Parazoarcus communis: one gene and its partners. The protein of the gene in region 2 interacts with the protein of the main gene of each other region in a pairwise test. Links are inferred from orthologs where the notes say so. Each region holds a gene or a part of one and is shown on either strand. Other genes may lie near its edges. The genes, in order: CEW87_RS17230, grxD and CEW87_RS01980.

Region 1 (5,632 bases), 1.3 Mb from region 2 along the record:
TTGCCAGCGGTGTGCTGGCACCGCTCAACTGGAGCGGCGACCAGGAAGGCGCGAGCTGGAACGAAGGTAATGTGAAGACGGCTACGGGCTGGAAGGACGCCTACCGCCAGTTTGCCGAGTCGGGTTGGACTGCACTCGCCTGTGACCCGGAGTATGGCGGTCAGGGTCTGCCCAAGCTGCTGTCTACAGCAGTCATGGAGATGTGGAAGTCGGCCAACATGGCTTTCTCGCTGTGCCCGATGCTGACCACCGGTGCGATCGAGTCACTGATGCTGCGCGGCAGCGACGAACAGAAAACGATGTACCTGCCGAAGATGGTGAGTGGCGAGTGGACCGGCACCATGAACCTGACCGAACCGCAGGCGGGCTCGGACCTTGCCGCGGTGCGCACCAAGGCAGAACCGCAGGGCGACGGCACCTACCTGATTTCGGGTCAGAAGATCTTCATCACCTACGGTGATCACGACATGACCGACAACATCATCCATCTGGTGCTGGCGCGTTTGCCGGATGCACCCGAAGGGGTGAAGGGCATTTCCCTGTTCGTCGTGCCGAAGTTCATGGTCAACGCCGATGGTAGCCTCGGTGCGCGCAACGACGTGCATTGCGTTTCCATCGAACACAAACTCGGCATTCATGCCAGCCCGACCTGCGTACTCGCATTCGGCGACAACGGTGGTGCCGTGGGCACCCTGATTGGCGAAGCCAATCGCGGCCTCGAGTACATGTTCATCATGATGAATGAGGCCCGTTTCGCAGTCGGCATGGAAGGCCTCGCTCTGTCCGAGCGTGCGTATCAGCACGCGCTGCAGTATGCGAAGGACCGTATCCAGGGCACGGAAGCAGGTGTTCGCGGCGGCCCGAAGGTCAGCATCATTCATCATGCCGACGTACGCCGGATGCTGATGTCGATGAAGAGCCAGACCGAAGCCATGCGAGCACTCGCATACGTGGTCGGCGCGGCGACCGACTTTGCCCATCATCACGGCGATCAGGCTGTACGTGCGCAGAAGCAGGCCTTCGTCGATCTGATGATTCCTGTCGTCAAGGGCTGGCTGACCGAGAATTCGATCGAAGTCGCCTCAACGGGCGTTCAGGTACATGGCGGCATGGGCTTCATCGAGGAAACCGGTGCGGCCCAGCATTTGCGGGATGCCCGGATTACCACGATTTACGAAGGTACGACTGCGATCCAGGCCAACGACCTGATCGGGCGCAAGATTGCCCGCGAGAACGGCGTGACCATCAAGGCTCTGGTTGCCGAGATGCGTCAAGTCGAAGCTCAGCTCGATGCCGCGGATCCGGCGTTGGCTGCTATTCGCCGCTCGCTGTCTGCGGGTGTCACGGCCGTGGAAGAGGCTGTTGCCTACATTCTTTCGACCTACAACGAAGACATCAAGGCAGCCTCGGTCGGTTCGGTCCCCTTCCTGAAACTGCTGGGTATCGTGGCGGGCGGTTGGCAGATGGCTCGTGCAGCACTCGTGGCGAAGAAGAAGCTCGCCGAGCAGGCCGGAGAAGCCGGTTTCTACACAGCAAAGCTGGCTACGGCCCGTTTCTACGCAGACCATGTCATGGCTCAGGCACCCGGCCTTGCGTATGCGGTTGTGAATGGTGCTGCTGGCGCGCTGGAACTGCCAGAAGAGCTGTTCTAATCAGGCGGCGTGGTCTGCGCAACTCCGCAGACCACCAACAAAAAACGGCTGGTGGATTGCTCCACCAGCCGTTTTTTTGTTCAGGCAGGGCTTACTGAACCTTGGCCTTGGCCCTCAGGTCGAGGATGTGCTTTTCGACTTTCTGCTGTTGCAGGCGCTGCTGAATCTGGGGCTTCACCTCCTCGTAGGGGGGCGCCTTAAGGTCACGCACGTCTTCAAGCATGATGACGTGATAGCCGAAATCGCTCTTCACCGGGGTGGTCGTGAATTTGCCCTTGCTCAGTTTTACCATGGCTTCGGAGAAAGGCGCGACGAACATGCCGGGATTGCTCCAGCCCAGATCGCCACCACGCTCCTTGGAGCCGGGATCGCGCGAGTCCTTGGCCAGATCTTCGATCTTGGTACCTGCCTGAAGCTTCGCGATCACTTCCTTCGCTTGCTCTTCGGTCTCGAGCAGAACGTGGCGGGGCTTGTACTCCTTGTCGCCCATACGTCCCTTGACCGCATCGTATTCCTTCTTGATGTCGGCTTCCGAGACGGCATTGTTCTTGACGTAGTCTTGCAGATAGGCGCGGATCAGGATTGCCTGACGTGCAAGTTCCATCTGAGCCTGTACGTCACCCTTCTTGTCGAGGCCCTTGTTGACCGCTTCCTGGCCGAGAATCTCACGGCGAACCAGTTCTTCACGTACCGCTTCACGCAACTGCGGGCTATCGGGTGCGCCTTGTGCGCGCTGTTCGCTGATCATCGCTTCCGCACGCGCGGCAGGAATGGCCTTGCCGTTAACCGTAGCAAGGGAATCGGCCGCGAAGCTCGCCTGTGTGATGAAGCCCGCAAGGAGGGCGATAGCCAGACGGCTCGGGAAAGTTTTCATCGGTGTTCCTCAGTTGGATTGTTTGGCTTCTTCAGCCGTTTGAGCACGAATGGCAAGTGCGTGAATCTCGCCTTTCATCATTTCGCCGAGCGCGGTATAGATCATTCGATGCCGCGCAACGGTATTCTTGCCGATAAATGCATCGGATACGATATGCAGATTGTAATGGCCTCCACCGCTTCTTGCACCGGCGTGCCCTGCATGAAGATGGCTGTCGTCTTCCACCTCGATCAGTGAGGGCTCGAAGGCGGCGAGCTTGGCCCGGATGCGGTCCGGAACGCTCACGGCATGACCTTGATGAACGGGCGAACCGAAGTCCGTTCGAACACGCCCTGCTTGGCGTAAGGGTCATCGGCCAGCCAGGCTTCGGCATCGGCCTGCGAGGCGAACTCGGCAACGACCAGGCTGCCGACAAACCCTGCAGGGCCAGGGTCTGCCGAGTCGATCGCGGGCATCGGTCCGACGAGAATCAGGCGACCCTCGTCACGCAGCTTTTCAAGGCGCAGGAGATGTTCGGGGCGCGCGGCCTTTCTCTTCTCCAGCGAATTCGGTACGTCTTCACCCATCAGAACGTAAAGCATCAGCTTGCATCCTCCTGCATATGCTTTGAAAGGTAGAAGCCTTGCCCAAGCACGAAGGCGAGCATCAGGCCCATCCCGCCGAACAGCTTGAAATTGACCCAGGCTTCTTCCGAGAAGTTGTAGGCGACATAGAGATTGAGTACCCCCATGCAGACGAAAAAGAGTGCCCAGGCGAGGTTAAGCCTCGACCATACCAACTCGGGGAGCTGAATCTGGGCTTCCAGCATGTTGCGGATGAGGTTGCGCTTCAGCAGCAGGGCGGAAAACACAAGGACGCCACTGAAAAGCCAGTAGAGCGCAGTCGGTTTCCACTTGATGAAGGTTGGATTGTGGAAGAACAGCGTCGCACCACCGAAGACCACGATGATCGCCAGGCTGACCCACAGCATGCGGTCAACCTTGCGGTGCTTCAACCAGACAATGAGAATCTGCAGAAAGGTGGAAACAATCGCGACAACGGTGGCAATGAGAATGGGGGCCTGCGTCGCCACGATGCCATCCCCGAGCAGGCTCGAGGCGAGTGCGAGCGAAGCGTCGGGATCGGCTCCGGCAAATTTGTAGGCTGCAAAGAACAGGATGACCGGCAGCAGGTCGAAAAGAAACTTCATGTGCTTGATGACTTGATTCGAGGTGGATCGGTTGACTCAGACCTGCTCGGCCTGGTTCCGCATGTGGCTGGCCAGCGCAGAAAATGATTCGTGAAGGCGCGCTCGCAGGGCGGCATCCGCAATAGTCTCTTCGAGCGCCTGGGTCATGCACATCATCCACTGGTCGCGCTCGGATGTACCGATGGCGAAGGGAAGGTGCCTTGCGCGCAGGAAAGGCGGGCCGAAGCGCTCGACATACAACTGGGGGCCGCCAAACCAGCCGGACAGGAAGAGAAAGAGCTTTTCTGCCGAGCCGGAGAGGTCCTCGGCATGCATCTTTCTGATGCCGTAGGTTTCGGGCAGGTCGTTCATCAGTTGGTAAAATCGGTCGACCAGTGCGCGCACGGTGGCCTCGCCACCGATTTGGTCGTAGGGCGTGGAAACGGGTAGCTTGTTTGAATCAGACTGCATGGATGTCAATCATATCCTCGTTGCGGCCGCAGCGCAGGTTGGCCGGCACCGCCTCGTCGATGAGCCGGGGGCGCGGCAGGTTCAGGTTGTTCATCAGCTCGATGAAGGATTCCCGTGTCTGATCCTTGATGCGGACATTACTGAGACGTTCCTGTTCGACCGAGCTTACCCGCATGTTCTTGTAATCGTGCCCCGGATAGACGAGGGTTTCTCCGGGGTGCGACAGGATACGGCCGATGCTGTCGAACAGCGTACCCGCGTCCCCGCCCTGGAAGTCGGTGCGGCCGCAGCCACCGATCATCAGTGTGTCACCGGTAAACAGGCGGTCGCGCCAGAGAAAGCTTGTGCACCCCGGGGTATGACCAGGCGTGGCGATGGCCCGCAATACCTCACCGCCGAACACGATGAAATCGCCGTCCTTCAAGTGGCGATCGGCGCAACTGATGCCTGAGTGCTCACCGCTTGCACTGCGTGCACCGGTTACCTCACGCATACCGGCGGCACCCGTGATGTGATCGGCATGGGCGTGTGTTTCGAGCAGCCAGACCAGTTGCAGATTCAATTCCTGCAGCAGGGTGAGATAGCGCCCGACGTGTTCGCGCACCGAGTCGATCAGGACTGCATCGCCGGTCATCGGGTCAGCCAGAAGATAGGTGAGGGTGCAGCTTTGTTCGTCAAAAAGCTGCCGGAAAACGATGTTCATGCGCGATGGGCTCCAGCCGTAACCGCAGGCATTCTAACGCGGGAGGATGACGATGAGGTGAGCGGAATCCGAAGGATCGCGCGCAAGCCTCCTCCTTCACGGGGAAGCAGGTCGAGGCGCCCTTCGTGCGCACGTATTACGCGCTCGACAATCGCGAGTCCAAGTCCTGCGCCCTTGGTGTTACTGCGCGCGCCCTCAAGACGCGTAAACGGGTGGCGCATGCGCTCCACCTGGTCCTCTGGAATGCCGGGGCCGCGGTCTGCGACCTCGATACAGGCAGCGCCTCCTTCCTCGAATAGCGTTACGTCGAGCGGTTTGTCCTCTCCGGCGTAACGCAAGGCGTTGTCGATCAGATTGGCCAACGCACGTCTGAGTGAAAGACTGCGCCCGGGCGCTTCCAGCTGATCGGGCAAGGACAGGTTCAAAGCGACCCCGCGCAGACGGTAGGGCTCTGCCAGATCGGCTACGAGTGCCGTCAGGTCGATCGCCTGGGGCGGCTCCTGCGGCGCGCCACGGCCGAAATCGAGAAACTGCCCGATGATACGGTCCATCTCCTCGATATCCGTCACCATTGCCGTTACTTCGTCCTCGGGTGCGCCCGACATCTCGACACCGAGTCGAAGCCGGGCAAGCGGAGTGCGCAGATCGTGGGAGACGCCGGCAAGAATCAGGGCGCGGTCAGCGTCCGTTCGTGCAAGGTCTCCCGCCATCTGGTTGAACGCACGGGCAACGACTGCAATTTCCTGCGGCCCGGTCTCTGGCAG
Region 2 (5,373 bases):
TCTGCTTTCTTGCCGAAGGCGAGGCACGAGTCAAGAAACGGGGCAAATTGCTGAATGTGCTCAGCGCCGGCGAGTGCTTCGGCGAGATGGCATTGTTCTCGGCCGGCGGCGGCATCCGCTCGGCCTCAATCGAAGCCGCCACCGAGGTCGAGGTCATCACCATGCGCGCACGGGCACTGCAACGCGCATCCGACACCTGCCGCATGCATTTCTACAAGGCGTTTCTGGAAGTGCTGTCTACACGGCTGTCGCTGATGAGTGCGCGGATTGCGAACCTTTGAATCCGTGGATGCGGCTGGCCAGCAGCGTCTTCCATCAGTTCGAATCTGTCGGTGTTTTTTACACTATCGCCTAAGAGATACATCCTCCACGCTCGGCCCGACGCGGGGTGCAATGGATGTACGCTTCTCCCGCTCAAACCCGGCGCTGCAATTCATGGGAGGAAAGCTCAAGGAATACATGGCGTTGTACGCGAACGATGACAGGCATGGCGCCAAACCAATGCGCGCTGGCGCATTTCCAATCAAAACCGCATAGCATCAAGGCATCAAATTTGCTTCCAATCGTGGAAACGTGCATTTTGCCGCAAACAGCGCGTAGCACCGCCTGTTAAAATGCGACACGCGCAGCAGAAAAATTCCGGAGCACGCCATGAATAACGAACCTGATCTGCACTCTGAAGACTCACCTGAGCAACCCGGCAGCTTGAGCCGTCGTTCGGCACTAAAACGCGCGGCAGGGGCAGGCATCATCATGAGTTCCCTCGCGTCGGGAAGCGCACTTGCGTCCATCAGCTGCCAGAAATATTCAAACTGGATGTCTGGAAAGCTCAATAGTGGAAGCCCTGGCAGGCCGGATACCTTCACTTGTGCGCTGGGGAGATCGCCCGGCTTCTGGAAGAATTCAGTCAAGGCCAATGGAAGCTGCTCCACTGCCTTGAACAACAACTTTTCAGGCATGTGCGATGCGGTCAAGGCCGTATACAACGCATCGTTTTCCACGGTTTTCGCGGGTGGCAGCAGCCAGACCTTCGGGCACATCCTCAAGAATGAGGGACAGAACTTCGGAAGCGGCATCAACGTCGATCGCGCGTTCTGTGCAGCCTATTTCAATACGCGCTTTTTCTCGGGTTATCCGCTTACCACAGCCGACCTGACGGTATTGTTTTCCAAGATTGGGACACCGGGCTTTGACGGAGAGGACGTCAAGGACTACCTTGAATCGACCTATGAGGCCGGTTGAAATCGAACGGTAGGCGAAGTGCCCCCCCTCCAGCATGACAGGTGCGTACCGGCCACCCGAGTCTCTTTAAAGTCATCAGTTGTTTCATCGGCGGTGCACGACGGCGAACGTGCGCTGCTTGACTTGGGTACAGGCAGGATCATCGTCGTTGACGAAATGGAATACTGTCGCATGCAGAACAGTGCAAACGCACCCGAACTGCTGCTATATGAAGATCTAGCAAGGGCAGGTTTCATTGAGCACCCCGACACCGTTCGACAAACTCGCTAATATCGACGAATCGAGAACTATCGCAGCGCTTGGCGGACCAGGTCTGATTCTCGACCTTGGCCCCTTGCTCGCGAGAGTTCGCGTGCGCAACCGTCAGGTTGCCCGGCAACTCCTAAGCCTCTACGGTGAGTTTCCCTCCACCCTCGAAGATGGCTTTGCTCACCTCGATGTAGAAGTCGGCCGCAGACCATGGCCGACAAGCCTGTTCAAACCGCAAGCCCGCTTCATCAGCGACGGCCACGAACCATTTGTCCCCCTACCCGAAGCGCACGCACTTCCGCTCATTGAGTGGGGCATGAACTGGACGATCGCAACCAGGGTCCCAAACTTCCTGATCGTCCACGCTGCCGTTATCGCACTGGACGATCGGGCAATCGTGCTGCCCGGAATCCCGGGCGCAGGGAAAAGCACCCTCTGTGCCGCGCTTGTCGCAGCAGGCTGGCGCCTTCTTTCCGATGAATTCGCGCTGATTCACCCCGATACGCTACAGATACATCCCATTCCGCGCCCGATCAGTCTCAAGAACGCCTCGATCGACATTATTCGCGCCCGCTGGCCGGACGCCTGGAGCTCCCCTCCCGTCCTCGATACGAGCAAGGGTTCTGTGTCACTATTCCGACCACCGACTGAAAGCGTGCATTCGATGAAACGCACCGCTTCGGCAACGAGCGTGATTTTTCCGAAGTACGCTTCCGGAAAAGACCTGAGTTTCGAGGCAATTCCAAGAGCACGCGCCTTGGCAAGACTCTCTGAGCACGTGGTCAACTTCACCGAACTCCCACGCAAACATTTCGGCGTAATGGACCGCTTGTTCAAATTTTGCCAAGCGGCCGACCTGGAGTACTCGGACCTTGACCAAGCCATCAGCCATCTTGGATCACTTATCCGGTCGGACAATGAGCAGAATGCTTGAAGAAGTTCTACTGGAGCCCTCACGCAGCCTCAAGCTGAGTCTCACGGAATGGGACCAACTCATTGCCAGCGCCCGCTCTGCGCAATTGCTCGCGCGCCTGGCTTGGCTCATGCGAACACACGAACTTGGACCTGCACTCCCCGAGGTGATATCCGACTTTCTGCTCGCCCATGAGGCACTTGCAGACGCACAGCATGAAGCCGTTCACCTGGAAGCTCACGAAATTCTTCGAGCGGTAGCAAAGACAGACTGCCCCGTCATTTTCCTGAAAGGCAGTGCTTACGTCCTGTCCGGCCAGCCCGTCAGGCATGGACGCTTGCTCGGGGACATCGACATCATGGTTCCCCGCAACCAGATCGCTGATGTCGAACTGATGCTGAAGCTCAGCGGCTGGAGCAACGCACATCATTCGCCGTACGATCAGCGCTACTATCGCCAGTGGATGCACGAGCTTCCCGCGATGATCCACCGGACCCGTGGCGTCGTGCTCGACGTGCACCATACGATTCTGCCACCCACGTCTCGCTCACAGCTGAACGCCGGAAAGCTGTTCAGTCACGCCAGGCCTCTCGATGGGCTGCACAATGCATTCGTTCTGAGCGAGATCGACTCGCTCATACATTGCGCCACACACCTGTTTCACGAAGGCGAGTTCGAAAAAGGCCTCCGCGACCTTCACGACTTCCACCTACTTCTTGAAGCAGCAATAGAAAGTGGCCTTGACGAATCGGGACTCGCCGAGCGCGCCAGGGAACTTGATCTTGCCTGGCCGCTTTACCTCGCACTCCGATACAACCAGCGGATTTTTGGCACTTCAGTCGCGGCGCGTGCGTTGGAGTTGCTCCACAAGAGCTGCACGCCCTCGCAAGCGCGAGTGCGATTGCTGGACAGTCTCTACGAGCGCGCACTGCGTGCCCATCACCCCCGCGCCCAAAATACCAATTCGGGGTTTGCGCTGTGGTTGCTGTTCGTGCGGTCACACTGGTTGCGCATGCCGCCCCACCTTCTGACCTACCACCTGAGCCGCAAGGCGATCACGCGAATGATGGGCAGCAGCAGCGAAGGGCATGGCTGACAGAGCAATCTGCGCACACCCCGCTGCTTAACACTCTCAGGATCAGGCTTCGACGATACCTGCATCCTTCAGCATCTGCTGCATCTCGCCGCTCTGGTACATCTCACGCATGATGTCCGATCCGCCGACAAACTCGCCGTTAACGTAGAGCTGCGGAATGGTCGGCCAGTTGGCGAACTGCTTGATGCCCTGGCGGATGGCTTCGTCTGCGAGCACGTTCACGGTGTGGAGATTCTTCACGCCACATGCGCTGAGAATCTGCACTGCGGTCGACGAAAAGCCGCACTGCGGGAACTGCGGCGTACCCTTCATGTAGAGCACGACGGGGTTGGTGGTGACTTGTTCGCGGATGACGTCCTGAGTGTCCATTTTTCGTACCCGTAAAAGTTGAGTTAAATAGTCGGGTAAATTTTAGGCCTGCGTCTGCCGACCGTCAATGACTCAGACAACAACGGCGTCAGACGCGGCCAAGCCAGCGTCCGCCTGATACCCGTTCGATACCGGCAAGATCCTTCCACGAGGCAATCGCAGCAAAACCCGCATCTGCCAGCAGACCCCGCACGGCCGACGCCTGATCGTAGCCGTGCTCAAGGAAGAGCCAGCCCTCTGCCTCCAGATGGGCCGGTGCGCGGGCGACGATTTCTGCCAGATCATCGAGACCCGCAGGCCCGGCAGCAAGCGCGGTGCGGGGCTCGAAACGCAGGTCGCCCTGCTCCAGATGCTCATCGGCCGATGCGATATAGGGCGGATTGGCGACGATGAGCTGGAAGCGCTCCTCGCCCAGTCCGGCAAACCAGTCGCTTTGCACGAAGGACACGCTCGCCCCCAGACGCGCGGCATTGGCCATCGCCACCCACAGCGCCTCGCGCGAGCGGTCGATTGCGGTGACATCCGCGCCCTCGAGTTCGAGCGCAAGCGTAATGGCGAGCGCGCCCGACCCCGTGCCCAGATCGAGCAAACGCGCTCGCTGCATGCCCGAAACATGTGCCACGGCCAGTTCGACCAGCAGTTCGGTATCCGGGCGGGGAATCAGCACGGCGGGGGTGACCATGAATTCGCGCCCGTAGAACTCGCGCTCGCCGGTGAGGTAGGCCACGGGCTCGCCGGCTACGCGGCGCTCGACCAGCTCGCGGTAACGGGCCCAGTCTTCGGGCTCGAGCCTGGTCTCGGGCCACGCGATCAGGCGCGACGCCGGGCACTGGAGCACGTGGCGCAACAGCACACGCGCCTCCATCAGGTCGATGCGCTGCTTTGCCCAGCCGAGGGCTCCGGCGATGTCGGTCATCGCGCTCATGCTCAATCGTCCGCCAGCGCGGCAAGCAGATCTGCCTGGTGCTCGAGCACCAGCGCGTCGATCAGCTCGTCCAGATCGCCTTCCATGACCGCATCGAGCCGGTAGAGCGTCAGGTTGATGCGATGATCGGTCACCCGGCCCTGCGGAAAGTTGTAGGTGCGGATGCGCTCTGAGCGGTCACCGCTGCCAACCAGACTTTTCCGGGTTGCCGCCTCGGAGGCCTGACGGGCGCGCAACTGGGCATCATTGAGCCGCGCCGCCAGCACCGCCATGGCCTGCGCCTTGTTGCGGTGCTGCGACCGGTCGTCCTGACACTCCACGACCAGCCCGGTGGGTACGTGGGTAATACGCACGGCGGAGTCGGTCTTGTTGATGTGCTGGCCGCCCGCGCCGGAGGCACGGAAGGTGTCGATGCGCAGATCGGCAGGATTGATCTCGATGGCGTCGAGTTCGTCCGCCTCCGGCATGACCGCCACCGTACACGCCGAGGTGTGAATGCGGCCCTGGGTCTCGGTGACCGGGATACGCTGTACCCGGTGCCCGCCCGACTCGAACTTCAGCTTCGAGTAGGCACCGTTG
Region 3 (5,654 bases), 2.0 Mb from region 2 along the record:
CCGACAGGAATTCCGGCTCGCGCGCGTCGAGACGGCGAATGGGTGTCTGGCTCATGGCAGGCCTCAGGGTTTGACTGCGCCGGCGAAGGCGTCGAGCATCGGCTGGATAAGTTCGCGCTTGAGCTTGAGCGAAGCCTGATTGACGATCAGGCGCGAACTGATCGGCATGATGTCTTCGACTTCCTCGAGATTGTTGGCGCGCAGCGTGCCGCCGGTGGAGACCAGGTCGACGATGGCATCGGCCAGACCGACCAGCGGCGCCAGCTCCATCGAGCCGTAGAGCTTGATCAGATCGACGTGCATTCCCTTGCCGGCGAAATGCGCCTTGGCGGCATTGATGTACTTGGTGGCGACGCGGATACGACCGCCAGGACGGATTGCCGCCTCGTAGTCGAAGCCTTTCTGCACCGCCACACACAGGCGGCAGCGTGCGATGTTGAGATCGAGCGGCTGATAGAGCCCTGCTCCGCCATGCTCGATCAGCACGTCCTTGCCCGCGATGCCAAGATCGGCCGCGCCGTACTGGACATAGGTCGGTGTATCGGTCGCACGCACGATGACCAGACGCACATCAGGGCGGTTTGTGCCGATGATGAGCTTGCGCGAGCTTTCGGGATTGTCGGTCGGGACGATGCCGGCTGCTGCCAGCAGCGGCAGGGTTTCCTCGAAGATACGGCCCTTGGACAGGGCGAGGGTGATGCTGGACACGGTTCTGACCTTGCTGAATCGGGCCCGTATTGTAACCCGGCAGGGCTTCTGTTAGCCTCACACCAGATGGCTGAACCGCGACAGCGGCTCGGCCATTTTCTTTGTCTGCTCGACCATTTTCCTTTTTGTCATCAGGAAACGATCATCATGAAACCCGAGATCATCATCTCAACGCAGGACATGGACAGGCTCGAAGGCCTGCTGTCCGCCCCCTCCGCGCGCAGCAGAAGCGATCTCGATCCACTGCGTGCCGAACTCGATCGCGCCGATGTGCGCGAGACGGAAGACATGCCGGACGACGTCATCATGATGAACAGCCGCGCGCGCTTCCTGGAAGAAAACACTGGCCGCGAGTATGAACTCACGCTCACCTACCCGCGCGACGCCAGTGCCGAAACCAGCCACGTGTCCATCTTCTCGCCTGCGGGCAGCGCGCTGATCGGCCTCGCGACCGGTCAGAGCATCGACTGGACAACACCCGACGGGAAGCCGATCAGGCTGAAGGTACTGGCCGTAAAACAGGCCGCCGCAACGGCGCAACCGTAAGCGAAACAACCGGCGCGCCCTGACGGGCTGCGCCGGTGCGGGCGTCTTCAGTTCAGACGACGCACGCGCGCGCCGAGCGCCGCCAGCTTTTCCTCAAGTCGTTCGTAGCCGCGGTCGAGATGGTAGATGCGCTCGATCGTGGTCTCACCATCCGCTATCAGCCCGGCAATCACCAGACTGGCAGACGCACGCAGATCGGTCGCCATGACCGCAGCACCCTGCAGACGCTCGACCCCCTTGACCACCGCCGTATTGCCGTCGATGCGGATGTCTGCACCCAGACGCTGCAGCTCAACCGCATGCATGAAGCGGTTCTCGAAGATGGTTTCGCGGATCATCGCAACACCATCCGCCACGCAATTGAGCGCCATGAACTGCGCCTGCATGTCGGTGGGAAATGCGGGATAGGGCGAGGTCCGCAGGTTCACTGCCTGCAGGCGCTGAGGTGCCTTGAGGCGAATCGCATCGCGCTCGGTCTCGACCTCGCAACCAGCATCCATCAGCTTGTCGACGACGGCATCGAGGTAGGCCGCAGACGTCCCGGTCAGCCTGACATCACCGCCGGTTACTGCAGCCGCGCACAGATAGGTGCCGGTCTCGATGCGGTCGGGCATGATCCGGTGCGTCGCGCCATGCAGGCGCTCAACCCCCTGGATACGAATGACGTCGGTCCCTGCACCGGAGATGCGGGCCCCCATCGCCACAAGGCAGTTGGCGAGATCGACAATCTCCGGCTCGCGTGCCGCGTTCTCGATCACGGTCTCGCCATCAGCCAGGCAGGCCGCCATCATCAGGTTCTCGGTGCCGGTCACCGTCACCATGTCGGTGAACAGTCGTGCGCCCTTCAGGCGCGGCACTCGGGCATGCACGTAACCATGCTCAACCGTCACCTCGGCGCCCATCGCCTGCAGCCCCTTGATATGCTGATCCACCGGGCGTGCGCCGATGGCACAGCCGCCGGGCAGGCTGACACGCGCCTCGCCGCAGCGCGCCACCAGCGGCCCCAGCACGAGGATGGAGGCGCGCATGGTCTTCACCATCTCATAGGGTGCGACCGGATTGTTCAGGCCGGCAGCCTCCAGCGTCGCGGTGCCGCCATCGATGCTGACCTTCACCCCCATCTGCCCGAGCAGGTCGAGCAAGGTGCCGATGTCCTTGAGCTGCGGAACATTGGTAAAGGTGACAGGCTCCGCCGTCAGCAATGCCGCACACAGGATCGGCAGCGCCGCGTTCTTGGCACCGGAGATGGCTACTTCACCCGAGAGGCGGAAACCGCCTTCAATCAACAGCTTGTCCATGATCTTCGCTTACAGTCCCAACTCGACGCGCGCCTCGGCCCATTTGGCCGGGGTATAGGTTTGCAGCTGCAGGGCATGGATCTCGTTGCCCATCAGCTTGCCCAGCGTGGCGTAAACGGCCTGGTGCTGGCGCACCTTGAGCTGACCCTCGAAACTCGCGCTGACCACGATCCCGCTGAAATGCACACCATCATCACCGTCGATGAGAACGAATTCGCAGGGGAGACCCTGCTCGATCAACCGCTTGACTTCACTTGCCTCGAACATTTCCAGACTCCTCTCAGGCGCGCAACTTGTAGCCCCGTGCGAGCATCGCCAGGGTCAGTACCGCGACAAAAACAAAACACCCGCTCACCACACCGAGGCTGAGCCAGGGCGACACGTCGGACTGGCCGAAGAAGCCGTAGCGGAAGCCGTCGATCATGAAGAAGAACGGGTTGGCATGGGACACGTCCTGCCACAGCTGCGGCAGGGAATGAATCGAATAGAACACGCCCGACAGCATCGTGAGCGGCATGATCAGGAAGTTCTGAAACGCGGCAAGCTGATCGAACTTGTCCGCCCAGATGCCGGCAATGACGCCGAGCGAACTGAGAATGCCCCCGCCCAGCACGGCAAACACGATCACCCACAGGGGCGCGGCCATATGCAGTTCGACAAAGGGGATCGAGATCAGCAATACGCCGACGCCGACGAACAGACCACGAAAGGTCGAGGCGATCACGTAGGCCGCATAGAACTCACGATAGGACAGTGGCGGCAGCAGCACGAAGATGATGTTACCGGTGATTTTGCTCTGTATCAGCGAGGATGAACTGTTCGCGAAGGCGTTCTGCAACAGCGACATCATCACCAGACCGGGCACGAGAAAGGCGGTATAGGCGATATCGCCGTATACCGTGACGTGACGATCCAGCACATGGGAGAAGATGAGCAGGAAGAGCACGGCGTTGAGCACCGGCGCCATGACGGTCTGGAAGGCCACCTTGCGGAAGCGCAACACTTCCTTGTACAGCAGGGTGCGAAACCCCATCCACGGGGCGTCCTCACCAGACACGATCTGCTGCGGACGCTCAGACACGATGCATGACCTCAATGAAAACCCGTTCCAGATCCGGCTCGCCGAGATGCATCTCGGTCACGCCTGCATTGCCTTCGCGCAGACGGGCCAGCAGTTGTTCGACATCGGCGAAGGCATCGAAGGGAAACTCGATCCAGCCGCCCTCCACCGCATGTCCGCCAAGCACGAGCGCGACTTCCGGATGTGCGACCTTCACCCGCATGGTGTGCGTTGCAAAGCGATTGAGCAGGTTCTGCGTCGTATCGAGCGCGACCACCTTGCCCGCCTTGAGCATGGCGATGCGGCCACACAGGGTCTCGGCCTCTTCGAGATAGTGCGTGGTCAGCACGATGGTATGACCGTCCCGGTTGAGCTTGCGCACGAACTGCCACAAGCCCTGCCGCAGCTCGACATCGACGCCCGCGGTCGGCTCGTCGAGCACGATCACCGGCGGGCGATGAACCAGCGCCTGCGCCACCAGCACCCGGCGCTTCATGCCGCCGGACAGGGTCCGCATGTTGGAAGCCGCCTTGGCCGTCAGATCCAGGCTGGCGAGGATCTCGTCGATCCAGTCGTCGTTGTTGCGAATGCCGAAATAGCCGGACTGGATGCGCAACAACTCGCGCACGGTGAAGAAGGGATCGAAGACCAGTTCCTGCGGCACCACCCCGAGATTGCGCCTGGCCTTGCGATAGTCGCTCACGACGTCGTGGCCCATCACTTCAAGCTTGCCGCTATCCGCACGCACCAGGCCGGCCAGCGCGGAAATCAGTGTTGTTTTGCCGGCGCCGTTTGGCCCCAGCAAGCCGAAGAACTCGCCCTGACGGATTTCAAGGTCGACGCCGCCCAGCGCCTGCAGGCGCCCGTATTGCTTGGTCACGGCGGAAATCCGGATTGCGGGAACAGTCGTCGTCATGCTCAACCGGCAATCGGCAGGACTTCGTCCAGACCATAGAGTTCACTCAGGCTTTTCAGCCCGTCAGGCATACCGGTGACACTCAATGTGTCGCCGCGCGCCTTCAGCCGGCGCGACCATTCCAGAAGCAGCGCCAGCGCAGCCGAGTCGGCCTCGACAACGGCCGCGAGGTCTACGACGCAATTGCCCTCAGGAAGGGCACGATCGACCAGTCCGGCGATTGTCCGCATGGTGAGCACCCCCTCCATGCGGACAACGGTTGCTTCTGCCATCAACTGCCCGCCTGTGCGCTCACGAGCGAGCTGTTCTTAGACTCCAGCGAACGAATCAGGCCATCAATGCCGTTGCTGCGCACCTCGGAGCCAAAGCTGCCCCGATAGTTGGTCACCAGGCTCACGCCGGCCACGACCACGTCGAATACCTTCCAGCCTGTGCTGGTCTTTTCCAGCATGTAGTCGATGCCGATGGGCTGAGCCCCCGGCTGACGCACCTCGGTGCGCACCTGGACCGTCGTGTCGGCCACGCCCATGCGGGTGGGCTTGAAATCGATGACCTGCTCACGATACTGGGTCAGTGCATTCGAGTAGGTCCGCACCAGCAGGGTCTTGAATGCTTCGGTCAGACGGTCCTGCTGAACCGGCGTGGCGCTGCGCCAGTCGCGACCGACCGCCAGCATGGTCATGCGGCGAAAGTTGAAGTGGGGCAGCACCCGCTCCTCCACCAGACCAAGCGCCCGCGTGGTATCACCCGACTGAATGGCCTTGTCTTCGCGCACGATCGTCAGTACGTCGTTGGTCACCGAGCGCACCAGCACATCGGGCGGGGTCTTCTCGTCAATCGCAAACGCGGCAGGCGCAGCGGTCGCGAACATCAACAGGAAGCAGCACAAAATTCTCTTCATCATTCTCACCAGTTCAGTTGAAATGCCCGTCAGTTCGGGCATTCAGCGCAAAATCACCGACACCGAGCAGTTCCAGGTCTTCCACTGCAACCGCTGCGAGTTCGTCTGCAGCCCTGCCCAGCGGCAGGCTGTCACCGTCTACACGGCTGAAATCTTCGTACACCCGTGGCGGGTTGCCATCGAAAACTTTGTAACGGCGCTGTTCAAGATAGAAGTCGCGCACAT

What was found.
Region 1: the proteins of grxD (region 2) and CEW87_RS17230 interact in binary tests that used the Escherichia coli proteins (3 or more experiments, as listed by UniProt). The link is inferred for Parazoarcus communis from one-to-one orthologs.
Region 3: the proteins of grxD (region 2) and CEW87_RS01980 interact in binary tests that used the Escherichia coli proteins (3 or more experiments, as listed by UniProt). The link is inferred for Parazoarcus communis from one-to-one orthologs.

Annotation. Positions count from the first base shown.
Region 1 is NZ_CP022188.1:3,760,433-3,766,064, reverse strand. What follows is about bases 1,174-4,106. They hold CEW87_RS17230 (BolA family protein), read right to left. Parts: upstream 2,812-4,106; coding sequence 2,536-2,811; downstream 1,174-2,535. Other genes in these bases: CEW87_RS17215 (group II truncated hemoglobin), read right to left, coding at 3,752-4,106; CEW87_RS17220 (septation protein A), read right to left, coding at 3,107-3,715; CEW87_RS17225 (YciI family protein), read right to left, coding at 2,808-3,107; CEW87_RS17235 (peptidylprolyl isomerase), read right to left, coding at 1,744-2,526; CEW87_RS17240 (acyl-CoA dehydrogenase), read left to right, coding at 1,174-1,652. Also shown: more of CEW87_RS17240, read left to right, coding at 1-1,173; more of CEW87_RS17215, read right to left, coding at 4,107-4,165; CEW87_RS17210 (MBL fold metallo-hydrolase), read right to left, coding at 4,155-4,868; CEW87_RS17205 (sensor histidine kinase), read right to left, coding at 4,865-5,632. UniProt on the Escherichia coli protein: Transcriptional regulator that plays an important role in general stress response. Has many effects on cell morphology, cell growth and cell division. Acts by regulating the transcription of many genes, including dacA (PBP-5), dacC (PBP-6), ampC and mreB.
Region 2 is NZ_CP022188.1:2,435,494-2,440,866, reverse strand. The notes cover bases 2,207-4,880. They hold grxD (Grx4 family monothiol glutaredoxin), read right to left. Parts: upstream 3,870-4,880; coding sequence 3,543-3,869; downstream 2,207-3,542. Other genes in these bases: prfA (peptide chain release factor 1), read right to left, coding at 4,797-4,880; prmC (peptide chain release factor N(5)-glutamine methyltransferase), read right to left, coding at 3,958-4,794; CEW87_RS11115 (nucleotidyltransferase family protein), read left to right, coding at 2,364-3,500; CEW87_RS11120 (HprK-related kinase A), read left to right, coding at 2,207-2,425. Also shown: CEW87_RS11135 (serine/threonine-protein kinase), read left to right, coding at 1-281; CEW87_RS22420 (hypothetical protein), read left to right, coding at 652-1,242; more of CEW87_RS11120, read left to right, coding at 1,478-2,206; more of prfA, read right to left, coding at 4,881-5,373. UniProt on the Escherichia coli protein: Monothiol glutaredoxin involved in the biogenesis of iron-sulfur clusters.
Region 3 is NZ_CP022188.1:428,784-434,437, forward strand. The notes cover bases 1,191-4,145. They hold CEW87_RS01980 (BolA family protein), read right to left. Parts: upstream 2,820-4,145; coding sequence 2,562-2,819; downstream 1,191-2,561. Other genes in these bases: rnk (nucleoside diphosphate kinase regulator), read left to right, coding at 1,191-1,254; murA (UDP-N-acetylglucosamine 1-carboxyvinyltransferase), read right to left, coding at 1,302-2,552; CEW87_RS01985 (ABC transporter permease), read right to left, coding at 2,833-3,585; CEW87_RS01990 (ABC transporter ATP-binding protein), read right to left, coding at 3,626-4,145. Outside these bases: hisD (histidinol dehydrogenase), read right to left, coding at 1-55; hisG (ATP phosphoribosyltransferase), read right to left, coding at 64-708; more of rnk, read left to right, coding at 856-1,190; more of CEW87_RS01990, read right to left, coding at 4,146-4,528; CEW87_RS01995 (STAS domain-containing protein), read right to left, coding at 4,531-4,800; CEW87_RS02000 (MlaC/ttg2D family ABC transporter substrate-binding protein), read right to left, coding at 4,800-5,432; CEW87_RS02005 (VacJ family lipoprotein), read right to left, coding at 5,443-5,654. UniProt on the Escherichia coli protein: Involved in cell resistance against acid stress.